DNA from 3 places in the Bradyrhizobium sp. G127 genome. Region 2 is predicted to be linked to each of the others. Evidence: predicted binding sites of a transcription regulator. Region 2 holds the regulator's gene; each other region holds the start of a gene.
What was found. Region 2 encodes PhoB, which activates phosphate uptake and scavenging genes when phosphate is short. Its sites were predicted from a motif close to TGTCATNNANCTGTCAT; they were not measured.
Positions count from the first base shown of each region.

Region 1 (3,283 bases), on a different contig from region 2:
CCGAACGTGATCGGCGATGCCGCCCGTCTGCGGCAGGTGCTGCTCAATCTTGCGGGCAACGCCATCAAGTTCACGCCCTCAGGCGGTGTTGCGCTGATCGTCGAGCCGGGAATCTGGTCCGGCGAGATCAGCTTCATCGTACGCGACACTGGCATCGGAATCGCACCGGAAGCGCAGCAGCGGATTTTCCGCGAGTTCGAGCAGGCGTCCGAGGGCACCGCGCGCAATTACGGCGGAACCGGATTGGGTCTCAGCATCAGCGATCGCATTGTGCGGCGCATGGGCGGACGCGTCACGCTGGAAAGTGTCGAGGGCGATGGTGCGACGTTCGCGTTTTCAATTCCGCTGCCCGCCACCGATGCCGGCAAAAGCCCCATCCCGCCCTTCATCGCGCCAGACCTCACCGATAGATCCGTCATGCTGGTGGGGCCGCAGAGCATCGAGGCGTCGCTGATCGCACGACGTCTGGAGCGCTGGGGCGCGCAGACCTGTACCGTGGCGGATGCATCCATCGCGCTTGCCTTGCTGCCAGAACGCGCGTGGCACGCCATTCTCGTCGACAGCATGGGCGGCGAAACGCAGATGCGCGACCTCGGCGAAGCAGCGCTGCGCCACGCGACGCACCGGATCGCGATGTTTACCCCCGCCATGCGCCGCGCGATCACGCCGGCGATGATGGCGCTGTTCACTGGTTATCTGGTGAAACCGTTGCGCGCCGCTTCGCTGGCCGAGCGTCTCGCACCCTCGGGTGCGGCGCTGGTGCCCGAGCTGCCCGGCGGTGAGGAGATGCAAATTGAAGCTGCGGACATGTCTGCGCCGTCCGTGACACCTTCGCGCGCGCTATCGATTCTGGTCGCGGAAGACAACGAGATCAACGCGCTGCTGATTCGCTCGTTGCTGGCGCGCATGGATCATCGTCCGGTCATCACCACCGACGGCGAACAGGCGCTCGAATCGTGGCTTGCCGCCGACGGCGCCGGAACGCCTTACGATGTGGTGCTGATGGATATCCAGATGCCAAAACTCGATGGCATTGCCGCAGCCAAACGAATTCGCGCGCATGAAGCGGTCCGCAGTTCGCCACGAACTACAATACTCGCGCTGACGGCAAACGCATTGGTGGACGATCGCTACGCCTGTTTCGAGGCGGGGATGGACGGCTTCCTCGTCAAGCCGCTCGACCGCGACAAGCTTACCGAAGCGCTGGCGACAATTACCGCGGCACGAACGATCGCCGCATAGTCGCGGTTCCGCGGCAGCTGCCGCGATGTCATAAATCCGTATCACGACCGTGATTATTGATGCCTCAGGTCGCGCCTGACGAATCAATCCGCGCGGCCGCGAGGACGTCATGGACGGCAACGAACAGGCTGGCATCAAGCCGGATGTCATTCTCAAATCTGTTCAGCGGCAATCGTCAGAGCGTGTAGGCGCCCGAAGTCCGCTCGAAGCATTTCGCAGCAATGCCTTGGTCCAGATGTTCCGGTCCGAGAATGCGAAATCGGCTGCCTCCGCAGCGGCGACATGGCTGATGCCAAACCTTCTGCATCCAAGCCTGCGGGGCGAAGCGATTCCGAACGTGCTGGAGGGATTGCAGCCGGCTTCCCCAACGCTCGGCAGGATCGGTTCGCTGGAAGTCCGCCTTGCGCGCACCAAGGGGGATGTGAAGCGCGCGCAGAAGCTGCGCTACAAGGTTTTCTACAAGGACGGCTCCGCCATTGCGGATGCTGCGACGATGCTCGCGCAGCGCGACAAGGATGCGTTCGACAAGATCTGCGATCATCTTCTGGTCATCGATCACGCCGCAAAACCCACCATGAGCGGCAAGCAGCCGGTCGTGGGGACCTATCGCCTGTTGCGCCAGGATGTGGCCGAGAAACATGGCGGCTTCTATACCGGCGACGAATTCGATATTTCCGGCCTGATGGCGCGGCAATCCAACCTGAAGTTTCTCGAACTCGGCCGCTCGTGCGTGCTACCGCCCTATCGCACCAAGCGCACCGTCGAGCTGTTGTGGCACGGCGTGTGGAGCTACGTGCGCCGGCACAATCTCGATGTCATGATCGGCTGCGCGAGCTTCGAGGGCACCGATCCGGATCGTCTCGCGCTGCCGCTGTCCTTCCTGCATCACTTCGCGTCAGCACCAGAAGGCTGGCGCGCCGGCGCGCATCCGTCGCGTCGGGTGGAGATGAACAGGATCGCGAAAGATAGCATCGACACCAAGGCGGCGCTGCGGATGCTGCCGCCGCTGATCAAGGGCTATCTGCGGGTCGGCGCCTTCGTCGGCGACGGCGCGGTGATCGACCATCAGTTCGGCACGACCGACGTCCTGATTGTGATGCCGGTGTCAGCGATTTCCGGACGTTATCTCGATCACTTCGGCGCGGATGCCACCCGCCACGCGGCGTAAATTCTATAGCCGCCGCAACGAAACTGTCTCGATGACGTGGTCGCTGCCCTTTTTCAGGATCAGCGTCGCCCGCGGTCGCGTCGGCAAGATATTCTCTTCGAGGTTGACGAGGTTGATGCCGGTCCAGAGCGACAGCGCCTTTTCGGTTGCCTCTTGGTCGGACAGCTTCGCATAGCGATTGAAATAGGATCGCGGATCGCGGAATGCCGTGTCGCGCAGCGTTAGGAAGCGCTCGACATACCACTCGCGCAGGATCGGTTCTTCGGCATCGATATAGACCGAGAAGTCGAAGAAATCGGACACATAGGGCACCGCCTTGCCGTCGCGCGGCAGCCGCCCTGTCTGCAGGACATTGACGCCTTCCACGATCAAAATGTCGGGCCGGTCGATCTCGACATACTCATTCGGAATGACGTCGTAGGTCAGATGCGAATAGATCGGCGCACGCACCGGACGACGCCCGGCCTTGATATCCGACAAGAACGCAAGCAGCGCCGGAAGGTCGTAGCTTTCCGGAAAGCCCTTCTTCTGCATCAGGCCTTCGCGTTCCAGAACCTCGTTCGGAAACAGAAAGCCGTCGGTGGTGACGAGATCAACCTTGGGCCGCGGCGACCAGCGCGCCAGCAGCGCCTGCAACACGCGCGCCGTGGTGGACTTTCCGACTGCCACCGATCCGGCGACGCCGATGATGTAAGGCATCTTGCGGTCCTCGATGCCGAGGAAATGCCGCTGCGCCACGAACAGCCGCTGCGCCGCCGCGACATAGAACGACAACAGGCGCGACAGCGGCAGATAGATTTCCTCGACTTCCTTGATGTCGAGACGGTCATGCATGGAATGCATCCGCGCGATTTCTTCGGCGGTCAGCGTCAT
Region 1 is NZ_JAKFGN010000001.1:130,044-133,326, forward strand. Features, by position in the region: gene LVY71_RS00650 (ATP-binding protein) at 1-1,242, shown strand, start outside; gene olsB (l-ornithine N(alpha)-acyltransferase) at 1,352-2,410, shown strand; gene coaA (type I pantothenate kinase) at 2,414-3,283, opposite strand, start outside.
Region 1: olsB (l-ornithine N(alpha)-acyltransferase) is a predicted target of PhoB. The motif match lies at 1,269-1,285, and genes of this name have one in related genera.

Region 2 (3,283 bases):
GACGGTCGTGAGCATAACGATCTATCACAACCCCGACTGCGGGACGTCCCGCAACGCGCTCGCCATGATCCGCCAGAGCGGTGTCGAGCCAGAGATCATTGAGTACCTAAAAACTCCGCCAACCCGAACCAGATTGCTGGAGCTGATTGCAGCGATGGGAATGTCTGTGCGCGCACTGCTTCGCCAGAGAGGCACACCCTATGCTGATCTTGGGCTCGACGATGCGAAATGGACTGACGACGAACTGGTCGATATAATGCTGACACAGCCTATCCTTATCAATCGGCCGATCGTGGTTACACCGAAAGGCGTCAAGCTCTGCCGTCCATCCGAAGCCATCCTCGATATTCTGCCGAACCCGCATATCGGAAAGTTCGTCAAGGAAGATGGCGAGATTATCAATACAGCCTAAGTTTATTGACTTATCTAACATCCGTCCAAATGCCTTGCCGGTTTGATCCTGCAGCATAGCACGCTCATATTGATCGTCAGGGCAGTATTCGCTTGATCACTATCGGCGTGGCTCCGTTCAAGACTTATCGAAGCTACTTAAACGTTTCGACGTCCGACCCAGCAACCGCTTCTGAAACTATCCGGCACCCGACTTCGGTATCGGGATTTCTTTGGCCATTTGGATCTAGTAGTCTCCTACCTCCACATTCATCGAATGCACCGATTCCCTTTCCGGTCCGCTATAGCTCACCGTAGCGGTATATTCTCATCGTTTGCGGCATTCATACCCACCGGTGAATCCGCCTCCGAGTAAATTCCTTAAGGGCATTTCTTGACAGTGGTTCTCCGCCGCACTGCATGAACACGGCAAATAGCAGAACTGTCGCAATGATAGTTGCAGGGGGCCGCCCCTTCGTGACGATCCCGCAAAAACTCTGCGGCACTACAGATCGGGAAACTTCTCTACAAAGTTTGCCAATCTTTCAATATTAGAAAAGAGGGGGTGTTATTCGGCCTTCGCGAAGCGGTCATCGAGAGCGTAGCCGGCGCCGCGAACAGTGCGGATTGGATCCGTCTCACGGCCGAGATTAAGGAGCTTCCTAAGCCGGCCGATGTGCACGTCTACCGTTCGCTCATCGATATAGATGTCGCGGCCCCATACACCGTCCAGGAGCTGTTCGCGGCTGAACACACGACCCGGATGCTCAAGGAAGAACTCGAGCAGACGATATTCCGTAGGCCCAAGATCGATCGGGCGGCCCGAGCGGGCGACACGTCGCCGGTCCCGGTCCAACTCGATGTCGCCGAAGGCAAGAACCGTGGCGAGACGCTCGGGACTGGCGCGCCGCAAAAGGCCTTTCACGCGGGCCAAGAGCTCGGGCACGGAGAACGGCTTAACGATGTAGTCGTCCGCGCCGGTGGCAAGCCCCCTCACCCGTTCGCTTTCCTCGCCGCGCGCGGTCAGCATGATGATCGGAATTTGCTTGGTCTCCTGCCGTGCGCGCAAGCGGCGGCAAAGCTCAATTCCGGACAGACCCGGGAGCATCCAGTCCAACACAATGAGGTCGGGGATGTGTTCCTTGAGCCGGGTGTCGGCATCATCGCCGCGGGCGACGGTTTCGACATCGTAACCTTCGGCATCCAGATTATAGCGAAGCAGCGTCGTCAACGCTTCTTCGTCCTCGACCACAAGAATACGGGCGCTCATGTCCGATCCTTCAATTCATTATCCTTCAGTTAGTTGCCTGACGCGGCCGTTGCAAAAGTCGTCATGTCGCCCTTGGGGCGCTGATCGAGCATCTGCTGGCCTTCAATCATGTAGAAAACCGTCTCGGCGATGTTGGTCGCGTGGTCGCCGATCCGTTCGATGTTCTTTGCACAGAACATCAGGTGAATACAGAAACCGATATTGCGCGGGTCTTCCATCATATAGGTCAGCAATTCGCGGAACAGCGAGGTGCAGATCGCGTCCACTTCCTCATCACCCTTCCACACCGTCATCGCGGCAGGAAGATCGTGAGCGGCATAGGCATCCAGCACCGACTTCACCTGCGACTGCACGAGATCGGTCATATGCTCCAGGCCACGGATCAGCTTCAGCGGATGGAAATCGCTGTCGAGCGCGGCGACACGCTTCGCGATATTCTTGGCGAGATCACCGATCCGCTCAAGGTCGATGGCGACACGCATGGCGCCGACTATCTCGCGCAGGTCCACAGCCATCGGCTGCCTGCGCGCGATGGTCAGCACGGCGCGCTCTTCAATCAGGTGCTGCAGCCTGTCGATGTCGAGATCGGAGGTCACGACACGATTGCCCAGCGTCACGTCGCGCCGGATCAGCGCATCGACAGAATCGACGATCTGCCGTTCGGCCAAGCCCCCCATTTCGGCGACAAGCCGGTTGAGTTCCTGAAGGTCTTCGTCGAACGCCTTGGCGGTATGATCTGAACCCATGATATGTCTCTCCCGCAAAATGCGCGTCAGCCGAAGCGGCCGGTGATGTAATCCTGCGTGCGCCGATCGGTCGGCGACGTGAATATTTTGTTGGTATCGTCGAACTCGACTAGCTCGCCAAGGTACATGAACGCGGTCTTGTCCGATACACGGGCCGCCTGCTGCATATTATGCGTCACGATGGCGATCGTGTAATCTTCCTTCAGCTCCTGGATCAATTCCTCGACCTTGGCCGTCGAGATCGGATCAAGCGCTGAGCAAGGCTCGTCGAACAGGATGACTTCCGGCCGAACGGCGACCGTGCGCGCGATGCAAAGGCGCTGCTGCTGGCCGCCCGACAGGCTGAGGCCACTGGCATTCAGCTTGTCCTTGACCTCGTTCCAGAGTGCGCCGCCCTTCAGCGCAGCCTCGACGCGGCCGTCCATTTCCGACTTCGAGATCTTCTCATAAAGCCGAATGCCGAATGCGATGTTTTCATAGATGGTCATCGGGAACGGCGTCGGCTTCTGGAACACCATACCAATACGCGCCCGCAACAGATTGAGATCCAGCTTCGGATCGAGGATGTTGGTGTTGTCCAACATGAGCTGGCCTACGGCGCGCTGCCCCGGGTAGAGGTCGTACATGCGGTTGAAAATCCGCAGCAGGGTCGACTTGCCACAGCCCGACGGGCCGATGAACGCGGTCACACGGTTCTCGCCGAGAACCAGGTTGATGTTCTTCAGCGCATGGTTTTCGCCGTAGTAAAAATTGAGGTCGCGCGCGGTCACCTTGGCTCGTGCGTCCTGATGAATGGCTGCACCCGGTACGGGCGCGCCACGAGATGTGTCTACGCTAACAGAAAGCTGCTCGTTCATTTCATCGTCCTCTCGGCGCC
Region 2 is NZ_JAKFGN010000002.1:1,341,620-1,344,902, forward strand. Features, by position in the region: gene arsB (ACR3 family arsenite efflux transporter) at 1-11, shown strand, start outside; gene arsC (arsenate reductase (glutaredoxin)) at 8-412, shown strand; gene phoB (phosphate regulon transcriptional regulator PhoB) at 959-1,660, opposite strand; gene phoU (phosphate signaling complex protein PhoU) at 1,690-2,406, opposite strand; gene pstB (phosphate ABC transporter ATP-binding protein PstB) at 2,433-3,263, opposite strand; gene pstA (phosphate ABC transporter permease PstA) at 3,260-3,283, opposite strand, start outside.

Region 3 (3,283 bases), on a different contig from region 2:
AATGACGTGCGCGTTCGGCGGGGACGGAGTAGGCTCGCCTCATGACCACGCTGCTTTCCGCCGTTCGCCGTTATTCCGAAGCGCATGCTGACGGTAGCGGTATCGCGCGAACCCCGATTTCGGGGCTGACAACCGTGCGCGCGATGACACCTTCGGAACTCGACTACGCGATCCCTCGACCGCTTGTCGCTCTTGTGGTGCAGGGATCCAAGCAAGTCACGATGGGAGCACATACCTTCACATTCGGCGCAGGCGATTCATTGCTGATCACCGCAGATGTGCCGACGGTCAGTCAGATTACGCGCGCGAGCGTTGCCGCGCCGTATTACTCTTTCGTGCTGGAACTCGATCCCGCAACGATCGCGGAGCTTGCGATGCAGGCGGGTGCAGTGGCTCCGGCAGCCGACGATGTGCCCGTGCGGGTCGAACCGACCGATGGCGAGGTCGCCGATGCCGCGTTGCGGTTGATGCGGCTGCTTGATCGACCGTCATCGATTCCGGTGCTGCAGGCTCAGCTTGTGCGAGAAATGCATTACTGGCTGCTCGCGGGGCGGCACGGATCGGCAATACGCCGCCTAGGCTGGCCGGATGGCCACCTTCAAAGGGTGGCCCGTGCGGTGGCGGTGCTGCGGACCGAGTTCGCACGACCGTTGCCAGTCGAACGGCTTGCCGCCGTGGCGGGAATGAGTCTGTCATCATTCCATCAGCATTTTCGCAGCGTCACCTCGCTCTCGCCGTTGCAGTTCCAAAAGCAGTTGCGTCTCATTGAGGCGCGCCGGCTGATGATGTCGGAAGGCATTTCTGCAAGCAGCGCTGCATTTACAGTAGGTTATGAGAGTGTGCCGCAATTTACGCGAGAGTATCGACGGACATTTGGCCTGCCGCCGGTCCGGGACACAGAAGCCGCAAGGAACAGGGCGTCGGCTTGAGGCAAGAGATTCCCGTCGCTCGTTCGGGATCTGTAAGGCTGCGGCCTGACAGCGCATAGGCTTGGTCCTTAACCGGTCCTGGCTCATCATGTCATTGAACCGTCATGACACTGGCACATTGTCTCCGTGCAAACCGTCCACATTACGGGTTGTTGACGCAAATAAGGTCTCGCTTCATGGATTCCGCGCAAGTCACTGCAAAAAAAGAAGAAAATATCGAGGCCGCAGGCGACCCGTCGATCCGTTCGAGCCCCGAGCGTTTTATCAACCGCGAACTGTCGTGGCTCCATTTCAATCGCCGGGTGCTGGAAGAGGCCGTCAATCCCAACCATCCGGCACTGGAGCGGGTCCGGTTCCTGTCTATTTCAGCCAATAACCTTGATGAGTTCTTCATGGTCCGCGTCGCGGGCCTGAAGGCCCAGGTCCGCGAAGGTATCACCGAGCGCAGTCCGGATGGCTCGACGCCGGCCGAACAACTCGTCCAGATCAACGAGACGGTCTCCAAACTTGCCAGCGACCAGCAGGCAATCTGGCGTGACCTGCGGCACATCCTGTCGGATGTCGGCATCGTGCTGGCCGACGGCAAGGATGTGACCAAGGCTGAGGCGGCGTGGATCGAAGACCATTTCCTTCACAACATTTTCCCGTTGCTGACGCCACTGGCGATCGATCCGGCGCATCCGTTTCCGTTCATTCCCAGCCTCGGCTTTACCATCGCGCTGCATCTGGCGCGCGAGTCCGACGGCAAGGCGATGAACGCGTTGATCCGCATGCCGGGCAAGATCGACCGCTTTATCCGTTTGCCTGCGGGCAAGGATGGCTCGGTGCGCCTTATCACGCTGGAACAAGCCACCGGCCTGTTTATCGGCAAACTGTTCCCCGGCTACACCGTCAAGGGACGGGGCGCATTCCGCATCATCCGCGACTCCGAACTGGAAATCGAGGAAGAGGCTGAGGATCTCGTTCGCCTGTTCGAGTCGGCATTGAAACGCCGCCGTCGTGGTTCGGTGATCCGTCTCGAAATCGAAGCCACCATGCCGGACGACCTCCGCGCCTTCGTGCAGCGCGCGCTGTCGACCCCGGATGATGACGTGCTGCTGGTCGACGGCGTGCTGGCCATGAACGAGCTGTCGCAACTGACGCGGCTCGATCGGCCCGATCTCGAATTCACGCCCTACGTGCCGCGCCATCCCGAGCGGGTCCGCGATCATGGCGGCGACATTTTCGCGGCGATCCGGCAGAAGGATCTTATCGTCCATCATCCGTATGAGTCGTTCGACGTCGTCGTGCAATTCCTGCAGCAGGCCGCTCGCGATCCCGATGTCGTCGCCATCAAGCAGACGCTGTATCGCACTTCGCGCGATTCACCGATCGTGCGCACGCTCGCCGAGGCGGCCGAGGCTGGCAAGTCGGTGACGGCGCTGGTCGAACTCAAGGCGCGCTTCGACGAAGAGGCGAATATCCGCTGGGCGCGCGATCTGGAACGCGCCGGCGTGCAGGTGGTCTACGGATTCCTCGAACTGAAGACCCACGCCAAGCTGTCGCTGGTGGTTCGCCGCGAAGGCGCGGGGCTGACGACCTACGTTCATGCCGGCACGGGCAACTACCATCCTGTGACCGCACGCATTTACACCGACCTGTCATATTTCACCTCGGATCCGGTGATCGCACGCGATGCTGCGCGCGTGTTCAACTACATCACGGGATATGCCGAGCCGCATGACATCGAGAAGATGGCTGTGTCGCCGCTGACGCTGCGCAAGCGGATGCTTGAGCATATCCACGGCGAAAGCAACTACGCGCGTCACGGCAAGCCGGCCGCGATCTGGCTGAAGATGAATTCGCTGGTCGATCCCGAAATCATCGACGCGCTCTATGATGCTTCGCAGGCTGGCGTCTCCATCGATCTGGTGATTCGCGGAATATGTTGCCTGCGCCCCGGGGTGCCGGGATTGTCGGAGAACATCCGGGTCAAGTCGATCATCGGCCGGTTCCTGGAACACGGACGAATTTACTGCTTCGGTATGGGCCACGGTTTGCCGAGTGCGAAGTCGGCTGTGTATATCTCCTCCGCCGATATGATGCCGCGCAATCTCGACCGCCGTGTCGAGGTCCTGTGTCCATTGCAGAATCCGACGGTGCATCAGCAGGTTCTTGAGCAAATCATGGTCGCGAACCTGAAAGATAATGAGCAGAGCTGGCAATTGTTGCCGGATGGGTCGTCAACGCGTATGAAGGCCGCGAAGGGCGAGGAGCCTTTCAACGTGCACAACTACTTCATGACGAATCCGAGTCTGTCAGGCCGTGGAAAGTCACTTAAAGAATCTTCGCCACGCCGTCTTACGCGCCGTTCG
Region 3 is NZ_JAKFGN010000001.1:2,416,005-2,419,287, forward strand. Features, by position in the region: gene LVY71_RS11430 (AraC family transcriptional regulator) at 42-929, shown strand; gene LVY71_RS11435 (RNA degradosome polyphosphate kinase) at 1,106-3,283, shown strand, end outside.
Region 3: LVY71_RS11435 (RNA degradosome polyphosphate kinase) is a predicted target of PhoB. The motif match lies at 1,019-1,035, and genes of this name have one in related genera.